4 regions of the Yersinia vastinensis genome follow, and region 3 is predicted to be linked to each of the others. Evidence: predicted binding sites of a transcription regulator. Region 3 holds the regulator's gene; each other region holds the start of a gene.

Region 1 (5,658 bases), 1.8 Mb from region 3:
AACCTGATTTTATCTCTTGATATTACCACGTAATTTACTGGTAAAAATGGAATAATATGACACACTACTCATAGCTTTGATTGATTGTCACTGTGTTTATCGTGATTGACGTATCAAGCTGAATAAAAACAATTGGTCAATATAAAACAATAAGTTGCCCTAAAATAGGTTGTAATCATGACAATACTCAGTGAACAGGTAGCTCCTATACTGCATGATACCAAACTAGAACAGCAAATTTTACGCCGCTCGATTTTTTGTACCTTGTTTATTGCCATTATGGGCATCGTTTTCGGTATTGTGTGTGGCTCAATGTCGATTATTTTTGATGGTATGTTTTCTGCGTTAGATGCTGGGATGTGCAGTTTATCTTTATTGGTATCTCGATTACTGGGTCAACCCAATAGCCGGCGTTTTCAATATGGTTTCTGGCATGTCGAACCTTTAGTTTTGGCCTTTAATGGCAGTCTACTGGCTTTCCTTTGTCTGTATGCTTTTGTTAATGCTATTAAAGGGATTATCGATGGAGGGCGGGAGCTGGAGCTTGGCTGGGCAATTGTTTATGCGCTGGTCGTCAGTGTTTTCTGTTTTACTATCTTCTTAAAACAACGCCGCCTAAATAAACGAGTGAAGTCTGAATTAATTGCATTGGATACCAAAAGCTGGCTGATGTCAGCTTGTATTAGCTCTGCTTTATTAGTGGCCTTTTTGCTTTCCTGGAGCATGGAAGGCACGCGCTATGAACATTTGATTGTTTATACTGACCCTAGCGTGTTAGCACTGTTAACATTGGTCTTGATTCCAGTTCCAATAAAAACAGTCATTGCCGCTGTTCGTGAAGTATTACAGATGACACCCGATACACTGGATGCATCGATGGAAAGCTTAATGGACAGACTAATGGCTAAGTACCAGTTTGTTGATTATTCACACTACGCCACCCGTATTGGTCGGGGATTATTTGTCGAAATTCATGTGGTTATTCCACCAGAGATGGAAAATAGCGGAGTCTCTTATTTTGACCAAATACGTGATGAAATCTCCCATGCGATTGGCGAGTCAGGGCCACATCGTTGGTTAACCATTTCCTTTACCCGCAATGCGAAGTGGTTATAGTAAAAAGTCATGGGCCAGATGAATGTACATTAACTCACCGGGATAATGAAAAAGATGATGACGAAACGCCAAGTAAAACTTAACCCGATTGATGCACCACCAAGATTGACTTCAGTTGCTAAAGTAGCGCTTAGTGATGACACTATTGCTGCACGTAAAGCTAAAATTATCAGTAATATGGCTTACGCTAATATTGATTACTTACTTATTTATGCTGATAAAGAGCATGGTGGTAATTTCGAGTATTTGGCCGGATTTATTCCGCGGTTTGAAGAGGCTGCCATGGTTGTGCATGCTTCAGGCGAAATCTATTTATTGCTCGGTAATGAGAATTTAAAGCTGTCACAATATGCCCGAGTGAAAAATACCGCGATCCATGTTCCTTATTTTTCGCTGCCTAATCAGCCGATGGACACCACTAAAACCATGGCGGAATTACTGGCTGAAACCGGAATACGACAGGCAAAAAATGTCGGAGTGGTGGGGTGGAAATTGTTCACCAGCAAGTTAGAAGATAATAGCCAGCTATTTGATGTTCCCTATTTTCTTCTCGATGCTATCAAGAAGTCTGTTTCATCGGCAGCGTCGGTAACGAATGCGACAAATCTATTTATTGGCAGTGATGTGGCGGCTAGGGCGACAAACAGTGCTAATGAATTAGCTCATTATGAATATGGCGCTAATTTGGCATCAAATTGCGTTCTCAGTGCATTAGCTGCAGTAGATATTGGCATAACAGAAAAACAACTTGGCAGTTATCTGACAGATGAAGGGCAACCGAACACCGTTGTGATAATTGCTGCCACGGGTGATCGTTTTGAACAGGCTAATCTGTATCCGGGCGATAAAACGGTAACGCTAGGTGATAAAATATCATTGACCACGGGCTTTAAAGGCGGCTTAAGTAGCCGAACCGGTTATGCCGTCCATCATGCAGATGAGCTACCAAAAGCGCAAAGAGATTACCTTGATAAGGTTGCTATTCCTTATTACTCCACGGTAGTGGCTTGGCTGGAAAGCATTCGAATCGGAATGCCCGGCAAAGAGATGTATGCGCTAGTGGAAACTATTTTCCCTAAAGCGCAATACCACTGGTCATTAAATCCAGGTCATTTGACTGCGGATGAAGAGTGGCTTTGTTCGCCGATTTATTCTGGTTCAGAAGAGAAAATTCGCAGCGGGATGCTATTCCAAATTGATATTATCCCTTCGGTAAAAGGCTATGCAGGAGTTAGCGCAGAGGACTGTATTGCTTTGGCTGACAAACCGTTACGTGATGAACTGGCTACCCGTTATCCAGATGTTTGGCACAGAATACAAAAACGTCGCGATTATCTCAGTGAGACACTGAATATCCATCTAAGTGAAGAAGTATTGCCAATGTCGAATACGGTGGGTTATCTCCGGCCTTTCTTGTTGAATAAAGGCGGTGCATTGCAATGCAGCAATAAAGTGCCTAACTGACACATACCATCTGAGCTTTATTGAGAAGGGGCTATTTGGCCCTTTTTCTGGTGATAGGCCTTGCTGTAGCCGCCGCTCATTCCCCGATTTATCTTCCTGTTGAGATTTCATGCAAACTGGAGGCGATACTCTTGCCATCTTGTGGCATAATGCGCGCCGAATCACATTTTCTAGTATTCTTGAATATCCCTATTCAGTAATCCAATCGAGAGCGAGCTCTGTGCTAAGTACTAACAATATCACCATGCAATTCGGCAGCAAGCCGCTGTTTGAAAACATTTCAGTAAAATTCGGCGGCGGTAATCGCTATGGCCTGATCGGCGCTAATGGCTGTGGTAAATCCACATTCATGAAAATCCTCGGTGGTGATCTGGTGCCAAGCGGCGGTAACGTTTTCCTGGATCCAAACGAGCGTCTGGGTAAATTACGTCAGGATCAATTCGCCTTTGAAAACAACACTGTGCTGGACACCGTCATTATGGGGCACGGCGAACTGTGGGAAGTAAAAGAAGAGCGCGACCGCATTTACGCCCTCGCTGAGATGAGCGAAGAAGATGGCTATAAAGTCGCTGATCTGGAAGTGGCCTACGGTGAAATGGATGGTTACAGCGCAGAAGCCCGTGCCGGTGAATTGCTACTTGGTGTTGGTATTCCTGTTGAACAGCATTACGGCCTGATGAGCGAAATTGCTCCCGGCTGGAAACTGCGTGTGTTGCTGGCGCAGGCCCTGTTCTCAGACCCAGAAATTCTGTTACTCGATGAACCAACCAACAACTTGGATATCGATACTATCCGCTGGTTGGAACAAGTTCTGAACGAACGTAGCAGCACCATGATCATTATTTCCCATGACCGTCACTTCCTAAACATGGTTTGTACGCACATGGCAGATCTGGATTACGGCGAATTACGCGTTTATCCGGGTAACTATGACGAATATATGACGGCGGCGACGCAAGCCCGCGAGCGTCTACTCTCTGATAACGCTAAGAAGAAAGCTCAGATCTCTGAACTGCAATCATTTGTTAGCCGTTTTAGTGCCAACGCCTCTAAATCCAAGCAGGCCACATCACGTGCTCGTCAGATTGATAAAATTCAACTTGATGAAGTAAAAGCGTCCAGCCGCCAGAACCCGTTTATCCGCTTTGATCAGGATAAAAAGCTGTTCCGTAATGCGCTAGAAGTTGAAATGTTGACCAAAGGTTTTGATAACGGTCCACTGTTTAAGAACCTGAATTTGCGCTTGGAAGTGGGTGAGAAAGTGGCAATCCTTGGGCCAAATGGTATCGGTAAATCGACTTTACTGAAAACATTAGTCGGGGATTATGAGGCTGATGCAGGTACGGTTAAATGGTCAGAAAATAGCAAAATTGGCTACTACGCACAGGATCATGCCAGCGATTTTGAAATCGACCTGACTGTATTTGACTGGATGAGTCAGTGGAAGCAAGAAAAAGACGACGAGCAGGCTGTGCGCAGTGTGTTAGGCCGTTTGTTGTTTAGCCAAGACGACATCAAGAAGAAAGTTAAGGTGCTGTCTGGTGGTGAAAAAGGACGGATGCTGTTTGGTAAGTTGATGATGCAGCGCCCTAACATTTTGATCATGGATGAACCAACCAACCACTTGGATATGGAATCCATCGAATCTCTGAACATGGCATTGGAAATGTACGAAGGTACGTTAATTTTCGTCTCCCATGACCGTGAGTTCGTTAGCTCCCTGGCGACCCGAGTGATTGAAATGACACCGAAAAAACTGATCGACTTTACCGGTAACTACGAAGATTATCTGCGTAGCCAAGGTATTCAGTCCTGATTATTTGATTGAGTGTTAATAAGAAAGCTGATGCATCGCATCAGCTTTTTTTATTTTAATGATTAGACGATGGTCTCACTCTGCCTTACTGCAAACTTCGCAGTTGGCATCTTTTGCCAGTTTCATACTACGAAACTCGGCCGTCATGGCATCATACATGAGTATGCGACCTGATATTACCTGACCGTAATCAGCCAGCAGCTTAATGGCTTCCATGGCCTGTAAATTACCAATAACCCCTACCAATGGGGCCATGACACCAGCCTCAACACAGGTCAGGGCGTTATCGCCAAACAATCGACTCAAACAGCGATAGCAGGGCTGATTCTCCTGATAAGTAAAGACACTCACTTGCCCCTCCATGCGGATTGCTGCGCCAGACACCAGTGGTTTATGCTGCAAATAACATAGACGATTAAGCTGCTCACGGCTGGCGACGTTATCTGTGCAATCCAGTACTAATTGATGTTCTGCAATAACAACAGAAAGTGACTCATGATCTAGTTGTGCATCAATAGCTTCCAGTTTTACATCAGGGTTCAGCTCTGACAGCGTCAGTGCCGCAGAGGTCACTTTAGGCATACCGATGCGGCTGTCACGGTGTAGAATTTGTCGTTGTAAGTTGGAAAGAGAAACCGTATCAAAATCCAGCAGTGTAAGATGGCCAATACCTGCCACGGCTAGATATTGTGCTGCTGCACATCCAAGGCCGCCCAACCCAACAATTAAGACTTTGGCTGCGTTTAGTTTTTCCTGACCATCAAAATCAAAACCGCGCAGAATGATTTGCCGGTTATAGCGCAGGGTTTGTGCATCGGAAAGTTCCGGCAACATAGTAGCCTCTTAGCAATTAGTTGTTCAACAATCGACTAATTCAATAACCCGTTAAATAATTCGATCTCAACGGTTTCACCGACCGCCACCGAACCCCGCTCTCGTTCAAGGACGATAAAACAGTTGCCTTGACTAAATGAGCTGAAAACATGGGAACCTTGATGTCCGGTGGTACGAACTTCTAGTTCTCCGTGAGCATTAGTTGAAAAGATCCCACGTTGGAAATCTAAACGGCCCGGCGTTTTTTTCAGCGCCGTCGTCGTTTTTGCCTGTAAACGTAATGGTGGTTGCCATTGCGAATGCCCTGAAAGCTTGGCGATAAGCGGTTGCACCAATTGATAAAATGTCAGTACTGCCGAAACCGGATTACCCGGTAAGCCGCAGAACCAGGCATTCTTCAACTTGCCGAAAGCAAAAGGTTTACCGGG
Region 2 (5,658 bases), 1.5 Mb from region 3:
AATACCCGTGCTTTTTGTGGATTGAGTGAACCGGAAGCAACAAAGCCATATTTGGTATCGTCAATTTCGGCATCTTCCGTGGTAGAGCCTGTTGGCACTCGAGATGATCGCACCACGGTAACGCCGTTATGTGCCGCCGTTGCTAATGTATCAAACACAGTATGGTAAAGGTTTCCGTTGCCGACACCGGCACTGACAATTCCCTGATATCCATCGCTAATCAATGCCTTAGCAGGTAAATCAGATGCATTGGCATAGTTATAGATAATGCCGACTTTCGGTAAGGTATCCAACTTGCTGATATCAAAAGCAGGTTGTCTTGGTGTTGGCTGATACAAATAATTGACCTTGCCATCATAGATATAGCCCTGCGGGCCAGTGTTCGGGGATTGGAAGGTTTGTACCGAGGTGGTATTGGTTTTCATCACATCACGGCCAGTCAGCACTTGGTCATTCATGGCAACCAGCACACCGCGTTTAGCCGAATTGGTATCACTGGCGACAACGACAGCATTGTAGAGATTCAACGGGCCATCAGCGCCAAGAGCGGTTGCCGGGCGCATCGCCCCAACCATCACCACAGGTTTATCACAATTGACGGTTAAATCGAGAAAATACGCAGTTTCTTCAAGTGTATCAGTACCATGAGTAATTACGAATCCATCAGTTTTGGCACAGTCTGTATTAATTTTTTTCGCCAACTTCAGCCAGACTTCATCATTCATATCTTGAGAACCGATATTCACCACTTGCTCACCTTGAATATTGGCGAGTTTTTTCATTTCTGGCACGGCATTGACCAGAGCATCAACCCCCAGTTTTCCGGCAGTATAGTTAGATTTGGTCGCTGAATCACCGCCACCGGCAATAGTTCCCCCAGTTGCCAACAAGGTTATATTAGGTAGAGCAAAGGCCGAACCGCTGATCCCTGCTAAGATTCCGGCTAAGACAGTTAGCTTTATAGATTTCATATTATGACTCCATTATTTATAAGCTAGTGAATTATCCGGAATATCCATATAAAAACTGTGACATTTACTGTGCTTTAGGAATACGTGGAGCTATTAACCAAAACCCCGTATGATTGCGCGTTTTTAGTACCGCCAAAAAGTGAAGACAATGACTCAAACCTTTATTCCCGGCAAAGACGCCGCGCTGGAAGACTCCATCTCCCGCTTTCAGCAAAAACTGAGCGACCTCGGTTTTAATATTGAAGAAGCCTCCTGGCTGAACCCGGTTCCTCACGTTTGGTCGGTACATATCCGCGATCGTGACTGCCCGCTGTGTTTTACCAATGGCAAAGGTGCCAGCAAGAAAGCGGCACTGGCTTCGGCCTTGGGGGAATATTTCGAGCGTTTATCAACAAACTATTTCTTCGCCGATTTCTATCTGGGCAAAGGCATTGCAGAGGGCGATTTCGTTCATTATCCGAACGAGAAATGGTTCCCAATCCCTGAAGATGACTTACTGCCAGAAGGTATTTTGGATGAGCGCCTGTTGGCGTTTTACGATCCAGAGCAAGAGTTGCTTGCCAGTGATCTGGTGGATTTGCAGTCGGGTAATGCCAAACGAGGAATCTGCTCACTGCCTTTCACTCGCCAGTCAGATTTAGAAACCGTCTATATTCCTATGAATATTATCGGCAATCTGTATGTATCAAACGGCATGTCTGCCGGGAATACCGCCAATGAGGCTCGTGTGCAGGCATTATCAGAAGTGTTTGAACGCTCGGTAAAAAATCGCATTATCGCGGAATCAATCAGCTTGCCAGAAATCCCAGTTGAGGTGCTCAATCGCTATCCAGGCGTCGTAGAGGCCATTGCCAAACTGGAAGAAGAAGGTTTCCCAATCCTCTCTTACGATGCGTCATTAGGTGGTGCTTACCCAGTCATTTGTGTGGTGCTGTTTAACCCATCAAATGGCACCTGTTTTGCTTCATTCGGCTCACACCCTGACTTTGGTGTTGCCCTTGAACGTACCGTGACTGAGTTATTACAAGGCCGCAGCCTGAAAGATTTGGATGTCTTTACTGCACCAACCTTTGACGATGAAGAAGTCGCTGAACATACCAATCTGGAAACGCATTTTATTGATTCAAGCGGCCTGATCAGTTGGGATATGTTTAAAGAAGAGGCTGACTATCCGTTTGTTGATTGGAGCTTTAAAGGCACTACCGAAGAAGAGTTCGCAACGTTGATGGACATCTTTAAGCAAGAAGACGCTGAGGTGTATATCGCTGATTATGAACATCTTGGTGTTTATGCTTGCCGAATTCTGGTACCGGGGATGTCAGATATTTATCCTGCCGAAGACTTGTTAATGGCAAACAACACTATGGGTGTACATCTGCGCGACACAATTCTAGCGCTACCGGACAGTGACTGGCAGCCAGAGCAGTATCTGGAACTCATTCAGAAATTGGACGACGACGGTTTGGATGATTTCGCGCGGGTGCGTGAACTGCTCGGCATCGCCTCTGGCAAAGATAACGGCTGGTATACCCTGCGTGTCGGTGAACTGAAATCTATGCTGGCACTGGCGGGCGGTGATTTGGAACAAGCGCTGATTTGGGTAGAATGGACACAAGATTTCAACTCTTCGGTCTTCACTGCAAAACAGGCCAATTATTACCGTTGCCTGCAAACCTTACTGTTGCTGACCCAAGAGCCAGATCGTGATCCTGTGCAATATCACAGCGCCTTTGTGAAGATGTATGGTCAGGAAGCTGTAGAGACAGCCTCAGCAGCACTCGTCGGTGAAGTGCGCTTTAATGGTTTATTCAGTGTTGATGAAGAGCTGAAAGCCCTCCCTGCGCATCAAGCCCTGTTGGGTGCCTATGCCAAATTACAAGCGGCTAAACGCCGCTATTGGTCTAAAGGCGAATAAACACCCTTCAAGTAAAGCGGCAATTGTCGCTTTACTTTTCCCTTTCACGGCACGTTCCCCCTCTATTTAATTTTTGCAATTATTCCTGATGAAAATAAATACAAATAACCAAAAGCAATAATTGTTTTTGTCATAAAAAAACGTTATTTTCTGACGCCACGTTGAGTGGAAATAGCACCTTTAAACAAACATTATTTGTCATTCAGATAAAATAGCTGCAAAGGTGAATAAAGCGTTAATTTTTAATGATGGCGAAAAATAAAAATAGCTACAAATACTCCTTTTAATTAACGTTTCCAACGGCTTTAAAACAGAGCAATCAAAATTTTTTGTAAATCTTAAAATATTTTTTCACTTTAAAAATCAACAACTTAACTTCATTAGACACACATTTTGTAGTGTTTTATAGCGAACTAAACTCGCGCAATATGATCCATATCAATTTTCACGCTATACTGCTTTGCTAGTATCTCGTTGTGCTTTATTAACCCTTAAGAGAGAGTTAGTGTGAAAGCTGACAACCCCTTCGATGCATTATTACCTGCGGCAATGGCTAAAGTAGCCGAAGATGCCGGTGTCTATAAAGCCACCAAGCATCCGCTAAAAACCTTTTATTTAGCGATTACTGCTGGTGTGTTTATTTCAATTGCGTTTGTTTTTTATATTACTGCGACTACCGGTACTGCGGGCGTGCCTTTCGGCTTTGCCAAGTTAGTGGGTGGTATTTGTTTCTCCCTGGGGCTAATGTTAGTAGTGGTATGTGGTGGTGATCTTTTCACTTCGACTGTACTCACAACTGTCGCCAAAGCCAGTGGCCGAATTACTTGGCGCCAACTGGGATGCAACTGGGTTAATGTCTATATTGGGAACCTAGTCGGTGCACTATTCTTTGTGTGCCTTATTTGGTTTGCAGGTCAATATATGGTGGCCAATGGTCAATGGGGTTTGAATGTTTTACAAACCGCCGACCATAAATTGCACCATACTTTTATTGAAGCCATCTGCTTGGGTATTTTGGCTAACTTGATGGTCTGCCTTGCGGTGTGGATGAGTTACTCCGGCCGTACCATAATGGACAAGATGTTCGCGATGATTTTACCGGTGGGAATGTTTGTTGCCAGCGGCTTTGAGCATAGCATCGCAAATATGTTTATGATTCCTATGGGTATTGTGATTAAAAACTTCGCTTCGCCTGAATTTTGGCAATCCATAGGAGCTGCACCTGAGCAATTTGCTCACTTAACCGTAAGTAACTTTATTATTGATAACCTGATCCCCGTCACTATCGGTAACATCATTGGCGGCGGATTATTGGTAGGTTTGACTTACTGGGTAATTTATCTGCGCGGTGACCAGCAACACTGAGTGGCCGCACACGGTTTTCGAAGAAATTCACATTAAAAGGTAGATGCATTATGACCGAACTTAATGAAAAATTGGCCAAAGCATGGCAGGGTTTTACCAAAGGCGATTGGCAGAATGAAGTCAACGTTCGTGACTTCATCCAGAAAAACTACACTCCTTATGAAGGCGATGAGTCATTCCTTGCCGGCCCTACCGAAGCGACCACCAAGTTGTGGGACATGGTTATGGAAGGTATCAAACTGGAAAACCGCACCCATGCGCCAGTTGATTTTGATACCGACGTAGCTTCAACCATCATTTCCCATGATGCTGGCTACATCAACAAAGATCTGGAAACCATCGTTGGTTTGCAGACTGAAAAACCATTGAAACGTGCCCTGATTCCATTCGGCGGCATCAAAATGGTAGAAGGCTCTTGCAAAGTTTACGGCCGTGAACTTGACCCGCAACTGAAAAAAGTCTTCACCGAATACCGTAAAACGCATAACCAAGGTGTGTTCGACGTTTATACCAAAGATATCCTGAACTGCCGTAAGTCTGGTGTACTGACTGGTCTGCCAGATGCTTATGGCCGTGGCCGTATCATCGGTGACTATCGTCGCGTAGCCGTTTACGGTATCGACTTCCTGATGAAAGACAAACTGGCTCAGTTCAACTCTTTACAGGATGACCTGGAAAACGGTAAAGATCTGGAAATGACTATCCAGCTGCGCGAAGAAATTGCTGAACAGCATCGTGCTCTGGCTCAGATCAAAGAAATGGCAGCCAAATATGGTTGTGATATCTCCGGTCCTGCGACTAACGCACGTGAAGCTGTACAGTGGACTTACTTCGGCTATCTGGCTGCGGTTAAATCTCAGAACGGTGCTGCAATGTCCTTCGGTCGCGTGTCTACTTTCCTTGACGTGTACATTGAACGCGACATGAAAGAAGGCAAACTGACTGAAGAAGAAGCGCAAGAACTGATTGACCATTTGGTTATGAAACTGCGTATGGTTCGCTTCCTGCGTACGCCTGAGTATGATGAGCTGTTCTCTGGTGACCCAATCTGGGCAACTGAGTCTCTGGCAGGTATGGGCGTTGATGGCCGTACTCTGGTGACTAAAACCAGCTTCCGCTTCCTGAATACCCTGTACACCATGGGGCCTTCTCCAGAGCCGAATATGACCATCCTGTGGTCAGAAAAACTGCCACTGAATTTCAAAAAATTTGCCGCTAAAGTGTCTATCGATACTTCATCTGTACAGTATGAAAACGATGACCTGATGCGCCCTGACTTCAACAACGATGACTATGCCATCGCGTGTTGTGTTAGCCCGATGATTGTCGGTAAACAAATGCAGTTCTTCGGTGCTCGTGCAAACTTGGCGAAAACCATGTTGTACGCAATCAACGGTGGCGTTGACG
Region 3 (5,658 bases):
GATAATTTCCTTAAAAATTAGTCAGTTGAGTTAGTCTCCCTCATAAAATGATTTTTTTGTTTGCTTGCATGTGATTTTTTATGCATATTTTGTGATTATATTTTCACGCGTCAGTAATTGGCAACTAAATCTTTTATCAGGGTGGACCGCGCAATGGCAGATAAATTAGCAGTAAATCGCAGTACATTTGATCAGGTCATTTTGCCTGTTTATGCACCAGCGCAGTTTATTCCGGTAAAAGGGAAAGGTAGCCGTGTATGGGACCAGCAAGGCAAAGAATACATTGATTTTGCTGGCGGTATTGCAGTGACGGCTCTTGGTCATTGTCATCCTAAACTGGTTGAGGCTTTACATCAGCAGGGGGAAACTCTCTGGCATACCAGTAATGTCTTCACCAACGAACCTGCGCTGCGTTTGGCACAAAAATTGATTGAGGCGACTTTTGCCGACCGCGTGTTTTTTGCCAACTCAGGCGGTGAAGCGAATGAGGCAGCCTTTAAGCTGGCGCGCCATTACGCCATCGAACGTCATAGCCCTTATAAAACTAAAATCATTGCTTTTCACAATGCCTTCCACGGTCGCACCCTCTTTACGGTCTCTGTTGGTGGGCAGCCAAAGTACTCCGATGGCTTCGGCCCAAAACCCGCCGATATTATCCATGTGCCATTCAATGATTTGGCGGCGGTAAAAGCCGTTATGGATGACCACACGTGTGCGGTGGTGCTTGAGCCAATTCAAGGCGAGGGCGGAATTACCTCCGCTACGGCAGAGTTCCTGCAAGGTGTGCGCGATCTGTGTGATCAGCATAAAGCGCTGCTGGTGTTTGATGAAGTGCAAAGTGGTATGGGCCGCAGCGGGAAGTTGTTTACCTATATGCATTATGGTGTGACCCCCGATATCCTCACGACGGCGAAAGCGCTGGGGGGCGGCTTCCCCGTCAGTGCGATGCTGACCACGGAAGAGATCGCATCAGTGATGGCTGTCGGTACGCATGGCACCACCTATGGTGGCAATCCTCTGGCCTGTGCGGTCGCAGAAGCGGCATTGGATGTCATCAACACCCCTGAAGTACTTGATGGCATCGAACAGCGCCACGGCCTGTTTGTACAGGCTCTGCAAGATATCAACAGCCGGTATCCGGTGTTCGGAGATATCCGCGGCATGGGGTTATTAATTGGTGCAGAGTTAACGCCGCAATATCATGGGCGTGCGCGGGAATTCCTGACCGCAGCGGCAGCGAATGGCGTCATGATCCTCAATGCCGGGCCGGATGTATTGCGCTTGGCCCCTTCTCTGGTGGTTGAGTTGGAGGATATCAAGCAAGGCATGGCGTGTTTGGAAAAAGCCATCGCCAGTTTGGTTGATACACACTAAGCTGAAGTGAGATAAGCATTAAAAGAGAGGCACTTGGCCTCTCTTTTTGCTTTTATGTTTTGTCACGTAGCTTTCGGCTGCGCCAAATTCCGTGGTGTGGCTGTTGTTGCCATGCTAATGATGAAACAGTATGCATCACACTGAGATGTGACAGAATGCGCCGTAAATTACGTTCCATCTCAGAAAGTTGCGTGTCAGGGTCAATATCCGGCATTTGAACAAAATCGTTATTCCCCTCACTGTCATCCGATACTAACCGCTCTTGGCATTGTTGAATTGCTATCTCACATAACTGTAAATAATCCTGCGCCACCTTGATGCTCATCAGGCTATGAGCACTGTCGGAGGTGGTAGCTGATTCGGTTAGTGGATGCTCTCGCACCAGAATTGTCATCTCATTGATATGCCCCACAATAAGCTCACTGTGGGTTGACCAAAGCCGCATGTCTGCCAAATATTTTGAATTAAATCCTGGTTCTTGCATGGCCTGATTCAGTGAACTTAGCACCGCGTTACTGGTTTTATTCACCTGAAGTCGCTCATAGGCCAGTTGGCCAATATTGGGATGAGGTGTCAGTAGCAAGCGTAAGATTTTCTGATAGCTATCAAGTGCTTGATGCGCATTCTTACGCAGTAAGCCGCTTTGCCACTGAGGCCACAGCCACAAGGCACTGGCAAAGGCCAAAGCACAGCCTATCAAGGTATCGAGTAAACGTGGAACTAAGAAGTCAGCCCCTTCTCCGGTCAATAGCTGCAAGATATACACTGTAGTGATGGTTCTGCCGATAACGGACAAACCGTAGTTTTTGCGTTGCACCAGATAGCAGAGCAGGGTGATGACTAACATGATGCTTAGGGTTGTCCCTTCCGGCATCTGCAAGTGCAATAAACCCGCCGCCAATATCAACCCAATTAACGTCCCCATAGCACGGTGATGAATCCGTATCTTGGTCGCGTTATACCCGTTTTGCGTGACCAGCATGATGGTGAGCAAGATCCAGTATGGTTTAGGTAAGTGGATAAGCGTACCGATGTAGCTCCCTGCTGCCAGAGTGACACCCATACGAGCCGCATCACGCAATGGACTGGATTTCAACGATAAATAGCTGATAAATGCTGGCCAGAGAGGCTGGGATAACTGGCTGGCCATCAAGTCTCGGTCATATTGTGGGCGGCGATCACTCAGGATTTGAGTCACATGGCTGATGTGGTAATAGCAAAATTGCGCCACGGAATTGTCTGGATGTTGTTGGGCAATCTCTTCCAGCTCGACTAGCGCATTGCCAGCACTGAAATGTTCTTTAGCGCGATGGTGATAGAGAATATCGTCAGCAATGGTTCGCATCTGGGTCGAAATTTGATCCATATTGCGGTGAAGAACTGTGATTATTGGTGTTTGCTCAATCAGCTCTTGCACTTTTTCTGGCTGATTGAGTGCCGCAGTAATGTGCTCTTGTAAATCGAGCGCCATCTGGAACAAGCTCACTAGCCGTTTTTGTTCAGTTTTCGTCGCATTAGATAACAGATTAAATTGCTGATAAAGCTGATTAACTTTATCCATTATACCTTGCTGTCTGTCGAGCAATGGCGGTAGGGATTTTTCTGGCTCAAGATGCTGATCAAACAAACTGAATTTAGCATCGCAATAATCCGCCAATAAATGATAAAGCTGGCTCAAAGGTTCGCGGATAGGTTGGTCTTTGCATAATCGGAACCAAATCCAAGTAAAACCGCCGTACCAAAGGGTCCCCACGGCGCACATTAATGGCGCTTGCCAGATGGGAGCGCGACCCACCATGCTCAGGCTGAAGATGGCAGCAATTAGCGCCGCAGGCAACATGCGGCCATTGAGCGGGCTGATGGCCCCTGAAACACCCAGAACCAATGCCAGTCCCAACATCACCCAAGGCAGTGGAATATCCCACAACAATAACTGTTGAGTCAGGAAGCTGCACAAGGTAAAGAGCGCACCGCCAATAATCAGGCGGCGGAAAAAATGCTGGTGTGGGGTATCTAACGAGGCAATATTACAGCATGCGGGTATCAGGGAGAACATCAATCCCATCCGCAGATCGCCAATGGCAAAGCCCAGTGCAGCAGGCAGGCAGAGAACCAATGTTTGGCGGAGTGCATAGTTCACTTCAGGATGATAAATAAGCCGTTGCCACTTCATCTAGGCCCCAGAGATTTATTGATCATACAGCGAAGAAAACCGGTGCCGAGGGTATCGGCACCGGTTTATGGGGAATTAACGAGTGCCGTAAACGACAATCGTTTTACCGTGTGCGGAGATCAGGTTCTGATCTTCCAGCATTTTTAGTATCCGCCCCACAGTTTCGCGGGAGCAGCCAACTATTTGACCAATTTCCTGGCGGGTAATCTTAATCTGCATCCCATCTGGGTGGGTCATGGCATCAGGTTGTTTTGCCAGATTAAGCAGCGTTTGTGCAATGCGCCCAGTCACATCAAGGAAAGCGAGGTTACCCACCTTCTCAGACGTAATCTGTAAGCGACTCGCCATTTGCGAAGACAGGCGCATCAAAATATCTGGATTGACCTGAATTAGCTGGCGGAATTTTTTGTAAGAAATTTCAGCCACTTCACAGGCGGTTTTTGCTCTAACCCAAGCACTGCGTTCTTGGCCTTCTTCAAATAATCCAAGCTCGCCGATGAAATCCCCTTGGTTTAAATAGGAGAGAATCATCTCTTTACCTTCTTCATCTTTGATAAGCACCGCAACGGAGCCTTTCACGATGTAGTAAAGCGTTTCGGCCTTTTCACCTTGGTGAATTAGCGTACTCTTCGATGGATATTTGTGGATATGGCAATGAGACAGGAACCATTCGAGAGTCGGGTCTGTTTGTGGCTTGCCGAGAACCATTCGCTGTTATCCTCTGTTGTTATCGCTGCCTAACTTAACAGGGCTCAGAGTTCCCTGCGCGGCGTGCTTATAAAATACACTTTCTCTTAGCATATTAATTTGCTCAACTGCCGAAAGGTATAGCCAAGATACGTACCGGATAGAAACCCTTCACTGAGTATTGAGAAGCTACCCTATTTAATTCTAGAAACAACACTTTCGATTCTGTTTGTAGCACAGGATGAGGCGACTGTCTTGTGTTGTATCGCTTCAGCATGATGAACATCGGGTTACATTGCGAGTTTGTAAATGAAAGGGTAGTCTGAAATAGAAAATTTAACCGGGAGCAAGAGTTATGCAGGCACGAGTAAAGTGGGTTGAGGGGCTGACATTTTTGGGTGAATCCGCCTCAGGTCATCAAGTTTTGATGGATGGGAATGCGGGAGACAAAGCACCAAGCCCAATGGAAATGCTATTAATGTCAGCAGGCGGCTGTAGCGCAATTGATGTTGTTTCTATCTTGCAAAAAGGGCGTAACGATGTGCGTGATTGCGAAGTGACCTTAACTTCACAACGCCGGGAAGAAGCGCCACGTTTGTTTACGCAAATCAACCTACACTTTATTGTCAGCGGCAAAGATCTGACCGATAAAATTGTTGAGCGTGCTGTTCAGTTGTCGGCTGAAAAATATTGCTCGGTTTCTTTGATGTTGGGAAAAGCGGCAACAATTACCCACAGTTTTGAAATCCGCGAAATCGCATAAGCAAACCCTACGTACTTGAAGCTGCGAAGATGTTGGTTGCGACTTCAAGTACCAAGGATATTAATTAATCTTTTTACCTTCCAATAGTCGCTGGACGAGCGGGGCCATAATCAGCTCCATTGCTAGCCCCATTTTCCCGCCGGGCACGACTAACGTATTGATGTTCGATATAAATGACCCTTGAAGCATCGCCAGTAAATAGGGGAAATCGATTTGATCCAAACCTCTAAAGTGAATAACAACAAAACTTTCATCCAGTGAAGGAATGGCTTTGGCGGCGAAGGGGTTAGAAGTATCGACGGTGGGGACGCGCTGGAAGTTGATGTGCGTGCGTGAGAACTGCGGCGTGATGTAATTAATATAATCGTCCATGGAGCGCACCACAGAATCCATCACTGCTTCACGAGAATGGCCGCGCTCGCCGGTATCGCGCACCAATTTCTGAATCCACTCCAGATTGACGATGGGCACCACACCAACCAATAAGTCTACGTGTTTAGCCACATCATGATGCTCGGTAACGACTCCGCCATGCAGCCCTTCATAAAACAGGACATCAGTCGGTTCCGGCAATGCCTCCCATGGTGTGAAAGTGCCCGGAACTTGGTTATAGGGCACAGCCTCATCATAGGTATGTAAATATTTACGTGAGCGACCCGTG
Region 4 (5,658 bases), 840 kb from region 3:
CATCCACTTCACCTTGTAAGAGTAAATCTTGATTATGAGCACGGAACAGTACCGCCATGGCAATGACCACCACGACTAACAACAGGGTAAATAACGTTTTCTTCTTCATGGGTTCAGTAGTCCTTTAATCGCCGCATTTATTACCTCTTCAGCATGGATCATTTAGATTATGCTGCAACAGGTAATAGCCTCGCATTTTATGCCATTTTTTGTGAGTGCATAAATGCGGTTATTACTGAATATAGCGTTAAAAATATGTTTGTAAATTAATGCGTTCGCCCTTCAAGCGACTCGACATGAGGTAAAGATGGACGATTCAATGACCGATAATAAGCCAGTGCCACTTTCTGTTCTCGATTTATCCCCAATCGCTCAGGGAAAAACTCCGCGAGATGCGTTTCATGCTTCGCTGGATCTGGCTCAACATGCTGAAAAATGGGGATATCACCGCTACTGGCTGGCTGAACACCACAATATGACAGGGATTGCCAGCGCCGCGACCTCTGTATTGATTGGGTATATTGCTGGTGGTACCCGCAGTATTCGCGTTGGCTCCGGTGGGGTGATGCTGCCTAACCATTCACCACTGGTGATTGCCGAGCAGTTTGGCACCCTCGCCTCACTCTATCCTGATCGTATCGATCTGGGGCTTGGTCGGGCACCCGGCAGTGATCAACGCACCATGATGGCACTTCGCCGTCATCTATCAGGAGAGATCGATAATTTCCCAGCCGATGTCCGGGAGTTACAAAGCTATTTTGCAGAAACTCAACCTGGACAAGCGGTGCAAGCTGTTCCCGGCCAAGGCTTACATGTCCCCCTGTGGCTTTTGGGTTCCAGCCTGTATAGCGCGCAACTGGCTGCTGCTATGGGGCTGCCTTTTGCTTTTGCCTCGCATTTTGCGCCGGATATGTTATTGCAGGCACTCAAGTTATACCGGGAAAACTTTAAGCCCTCCGCCCAGTGGCCTAAACCTTATGCTATCGTCTGCGTAAATGTCGTGGCGGCAGACAGCGAACGTGATGCTCGCTTCCTGTTTACCTCTATGCAGCAACAATTTGTTAGTTTGCGTCGCGGTACACCGGGCCAACTTCCGCCACCGGTCGAAAATATGGAACATATTTGCTCCCCTGCCGAGCAGTTTGGTGTTGATCAGGCGTTGCGCTTATCCATCATTGGAGACAAAAGCAAAGTCCGACACGGACTTCAATCATTATTACGGGAAACTCAAGCGGATGAACTCATGGTGAACGGCCAAATTTTTGACCATCAAGCACGTTTGTATTCATTTGAGATAATTGCCAGTTTGCAGCAAGACCTGCAACCGATTGAGCGTCTGTAACCTAATTAATAAGCTCACTACCACCGGCATAAAAAACCAGCCCTCGGGCTGGTTTTTTTTTCAGTGACCATAATAACTACACATACGTTTTTCATATGCTTTGTTTAATTTAAGAACCCATTGAATTTCTTTGAAAAAAATGAGTAACAATATAAACACCATTACTTTATAAAAAATAAAACGTGTTAAATACCATAAACTCCATTTTGAGTTTCAATATCATTTTCAATTTTAGCGAACCTTATTATAAATAATAAAGTCGATAACAGGAATGAATCATAGTAAAACTGATAATGGCTATTAAGGTTTATATTTGATACTCACTTGGGGTACTCTGCTGTGTGCGATAACACCTCATCACTTACTAAGAAAATACCTCTCTACAAGGAAAGCCTTATGGGTGCTGACTTAGTTAGTCAGACTCAACTTCCGCTTCAGCATCCTTTTGGGTAAAGATAGCGATATTCTTTGCCCTTATCGTATCGCATTGATCTACAGAGATAGTCCCTTTATCTTTTCTCTGCTGATATTCTTTATACGTAGGATCCCAAATCCAGTTATTTTTAAAATACTCACCTTCCGCTAACTTTGCACAAAGGTCTTCATTACTGAGTGATGTTGCCGGTGTTGAACATGCAGTGAGAATAAAAGAGAAAAGAGGGATGACTATATAAGCTTTCATTTTAGTGTTCCTTGTGACAAATAACTATTTTTCTATTTCAAAACAATTCTAGCACAATCGAATAAAATATCTTTATTTCAATGAAAATATATGTAAATTAATTGGTAATTGTGGAGAAATTATGATGCTCCATAATATGCAAATATTATATTTGATTAAATTTAAAAGATATAAGCTGCATTTTTTTTATCGTTATTATTAATTAAGAATTAACATCATAAATTCTATCCTAATTAATTGAGTCACTAATACATAGGCTTACTCTATTGTTGGACGATCTGCGTTATGTTTCACCCCCATAAAAAAACCAGCCCGAAGGCTGGTTTTTCTGTTTAATCACCAGAGATGATTAAGACTTATGCATCACCAAAACGACGACGTGCTGGCGCAGCAGGTGTTGCTGCATCATCACGACGTGGTGCTGATGAACGCTGAGCATCACGTGGTGGGCGACGTTCGCCACCACCGGCTGGGGCACGATCGCTACCGAATGAACGACGAGGAGGAGCACCAGCACCATCACGACGTTCGCCGCCGAATGAACGGCCACCGCCACGACGCTCACCACCGTTACCGCCAGCTGGACGCTCACGGCGTTCATGTGGCTGTGCATCACCCAACAGCTGCATGTTCAGCGGCTTATTCAGGATACGGGTGCGGGTGAAGTGAGATAACATTTCGCCCGGCATGCCTTTTGGCAGTTCGATAGTTGAGTGGGAAGCAAACAGCTTGATGTTACCGATGTAACGGCTGCTGATATCACCTTCGTTAGCAATAGCACCAACGATATGACGAACTTCAACACCATCATCACGGCCCACTTCAATGCGGTACAGTTCCATCTCGCCGACATCACGACGCTCGCGACGCGCTGGACGATCGCCACCATCACGACTGTCAGAACGGTTGTCACGGCGGCTATCACCACGATCACGGCCACGGTCGTTACCACGGTCATCGCGAGAATTGAATTCACGCTGTGGACGACGTGGCGCTTCTGGTGGCAGGATCAAAGGACGTTCGCCCTGTGCCATTTTCAGCAATGCCGCAGCCAGAGTTTCAATATCAAACTCTTCTTCTGGTTGCAGTTTAGTCAGCAACGCACGGTACATATCCAAATCACTGCTTTCCAGTTGTTGGCTAACTTTAGCAGCAAACTTAGCTAAACGACGTTCGCTCAACAGCTGTGCATTTGGCAGCTCAACTTCAGGAATGGTCAGCTTCATAGTACGTTCAATGTTCTGCAACAGACGGCGTTCACGGTTCTCAACGAACAGTAACGCACGGCCAGCACGACCTGCACGACCAGTACGGCCAATACGGTGAACGTAAGACTCTGAATCCATAGGGATATCATAGTTTACCACTAGGCTGATACGTTCAACGTCCAAACCACGTGCGGCAACGTCAGTTGCAATCAGGATATCCAAACGGCCATCTTTCAGACGTTCCAGAGTCTGCTCACGCAGCGCTTGGTTCATGTCGCCGTTCAGTGCAGCGCTGCTATAACCGCTACGCTCCAAGGTTTCAGCAACTTCCAGAGTGGCGTTTTTAGTCCGCACGAAGATGATAGCGGCATCAAAATCTTCCGCTTCCAGGAAACGTACCAGCGCTTCGTTTTTACGATAGCCACCGCCCACTTTCCAATAGACTTGGCTAATATCAGGACGAGTTGTCACGCTAGACTGAATACGTACTTCCTGTGGCTCTTTCATAAAGCGACGGGTAATACGGCGAATAGCTTCTGGCATAGTTGCAGAGAACAAGGCGGTCTGATGTTCAGCCGGGATCTGCGCCAGAATGTTTTCAACGTCTTCGATAAAGCCCATGCGCAGCATTTCATCTGCTTCGTCCAATACTAAACCTTTCAGGTTGGACAAATTAAGAGTACCGCGTTTCAGGTGGTCTAACAGACGACCTGGGGTGCCAACAACAACTTGTGGCCCCTGGCGCAAAGCGCGTAATTGAACGTCATAACGCTGGCCACCGTAAAGGGCCACAACGTTAACGCCTTTAATATCTTTAGAGAAGCTCGTTAATGCTTCAGCAACCTGAATCGCCAACTCACGGGTTGGAGCCAGTACCAGCACCTGCGGTGCTTTCAGTTCTGGGTCGATGTTGTGCAACAGCGGAAGCCCGAATGCAGCAGTTTTGCCGCTACCGGTTTGCGCCATACCAAGAACATCGCGACCGTTCAACAGGTGTGGAATACATTCCAATTGAATTGGAGATGGTTTTTCATAACCCAAAGTAGTCAGGGCAGAAAGAATAGGAGCAGACAGCCCCAAATCAGCGAAAGAGGTTTCAAGCTCAGTAGTCATGTACACGTGCCTCATTAATAATGGCAGCCAGTCTACATAACTCGTCGAGAAAATTTTCAGTCATTTTCATTGAAAAGTGTGAACCGGCTCAAATTAGATTATAAAACGAACAAAAAGGCCATCACCCGTTAAGGTGATAAACTTTGGTAAAAACCAAGGTATATCAGGCTGATAGTTGTTCGTCAGCTATTGCTGGTCCGATTCCGATAGGTCGTCTTGTTCTTGGCCCAAAAGCGCCAATTCCAACAATGCATAGCGGTGCTCAACAAAGTTATGAACGTTGTTAGCTACCGTCAGTTTGAACAGCGCCGAAGCGGTGTCCTTGTCCCCCAGACTTAGGTAATGCTTACCTAAATAGAAGTCAGTTTCACTGAGATGCTCAGCGAGCGAAGTGTTATCCGTTGCATCTGCCTTGAGCCTTTCCATCAGCGTTTTTTCGCTGATCGTGCCCAGGTAGAATTCGACAATATTCCATCCCCATTGCCCTCTGTCCGATTTTTCATAGCGCTGTTGTAGCGCTACTGCAGCTGTCTTAGGATCGATTTCTCTTTCCACCAGATACAGCCATAACGAACGGAAGGGATCATTTGGATCGTCTTGATAAAACGCCTGCAGATCATCCTGCGCCAACGGGAGTCGACCGCCATAATACAGAGCGATACCCCGGTTTAAACGCGCGTAATTGTAAGTTGGATCAAGCTCTAGTACAGAATCAAACGCTTCATAGGCAGCATCAAAATTGCCTGCCTGCGTTAAATAAATGCCCAGATAGTTGAAAACTTCTGGCATATCAGGACGAATAGCTAACGCTTGCGAAAAATCATTTCGCGCTAGTGCCCGTAGCCCGAGGCTATCATACAGCACTCCGCGCTCATATAAAAGCTGTGCGCGCTCATCATCCGTAAGTGCCCGACTTGCAAGGATTTGTTCCATGCGCGCCAGAATCACTTCCTGCTGCAACGTAGGTTGCAACGGGATTGCCAATACCTCGTCTTTACGCCAATCATGGTTGCTGCATCCTGCCAGCATGAGTGCTGTCACAACGTAACACCAGCGCAAGAAAGGCTTCATTTCCTACTCCCGAAGACAAACATTGGATAAATATCCTTTCATCCATTTGTTTAATACAAGAGCATCCTGCCCTCGAGATAACACTGCTCCTCACGAGTGAGTAAGGAGCAGTGAAATACTAAATTACTCTGCTGCTTCTGGTGCCGGTGCTTCTGCGTCAGGAGTAGTAGCTTCTTTGATGCTCAGGCGGATACGGCCCTGACGATCAACTTCCATTACTTTCACTGGCACTTCTTGGCCCA

The links. Region 3 encodes CRP, which controls carbon source genes, mostly activating them, when cyclic AMP is high. Its sites were predicted from a motif close to ATGTGANNNNNNTCACAT; they were not measured.
Region 1: a site for CRP is predicted at 2,730-2,747, ahead of ACIOG0_RS14805 (ABC-F family ATPase). Genes of this name have one in related genera too.
Region 2: a site for CRP is predicted at 3,313-3,330, ahead of focA (formate transporter FocA). Genes of this name have one in related genera too.
Region 4: a site for CRP is predicted at 4,422-4,439, ahead of yrbN (protein YrbN). Genes of this name have one in related genera too.

What each region holds. Positions count from the first base shown of each region.
Region 1 covers NZ_CP173260.1:3,176,408-3,182,065, reverse strand. The annotation lists gene ACIOG0_RS14815 (cation diffusion facilitator family transporter) at 178-1,116, shown strand; gene ACIOG0_RS14810 (Xaa-Pro peptidase family protein) at 1,162-2,580, shown strand; gene ACIOG0_RS14805 (ABC-F family ATPase) at 2,801-4,396, shown strand; gene moeB (molybdopterin-synthase adenylyltransferase MoeB) at 4,472-5,230, opposite strand; gene moeA (molybdopterin molybdotransferase MoeA) at 5,266-5,658, opposite strand, start outside.
Region 2 covers NZ_CP173260.1:1,807,634-1,813,291, reverse strand. The annotation lists gene ansB (L-asparaginase 2) at 1-971, opposite strand, end outside; gene ycaO (30S ribosomal protein S12 methylthiotransferase accessory factor YcaO) at 1,120-2,886, shown strand; gene focA (formate transporter FocA) at 3,394-4,251, shown strand; gene pflB (formate C-acetyltransferase) at 4,302-5,658, shown strand, end outside.
Region 3 covers NZ_CP173260.1:260,543-266,200, forward strand. The annotation lists gene ACIOG0_RS00980 (aminodeoxychorismate synthase component II) at 1-21, shown strand, start outside; gene ACIOG0_RS00985 (aspartate aminotransferase family protein) at 154-1,374, shown strand; gene ACIOG0_RS00990 (YccS/YhfK family putative transporter) at 1,427-3,547, opposite strand; gene crp (cAMP-activated global transcriptional regulator CRP) at 3,623-4,255, opposite strand; gene ACIOG0_RS01000 (OsmC family protein) at 4,590-4,997, shown strand; gene ACIOG0_RS01005 (phosphoribulokinase) at 5,058-5,658, opposite strand, start outside.
Region 4 covers NZ_CP173260.1:4,174,226-4,179,883, forward strand. The annotation lists gene ACIOG0_RS19275 (HlyD family secretion protein) at 1-109, opposite strand, end outside; gene ACIOG0_RS19280 (luciferase-like monooxygenase) at 308-1,342, shown strand; gene ACIOG0_RS19285 (hypothetical protein) at 1,755-2,024, opposite strand; gene ACIOG0_RS19290 (DEAD/DEAH family ATP-dependent RNA helicase) at 2,381-4,345, opposite strand; gene yrbN (protein YrbN) at 4,335-4,415, opposite strand; gene nlpI (lipoprotein NlpI) at 4,532-5,416, opposite strand; gene pnp (polyribonucleotide nucleotidyltransferase) at 5,540-5,658, opposite strand, start outside.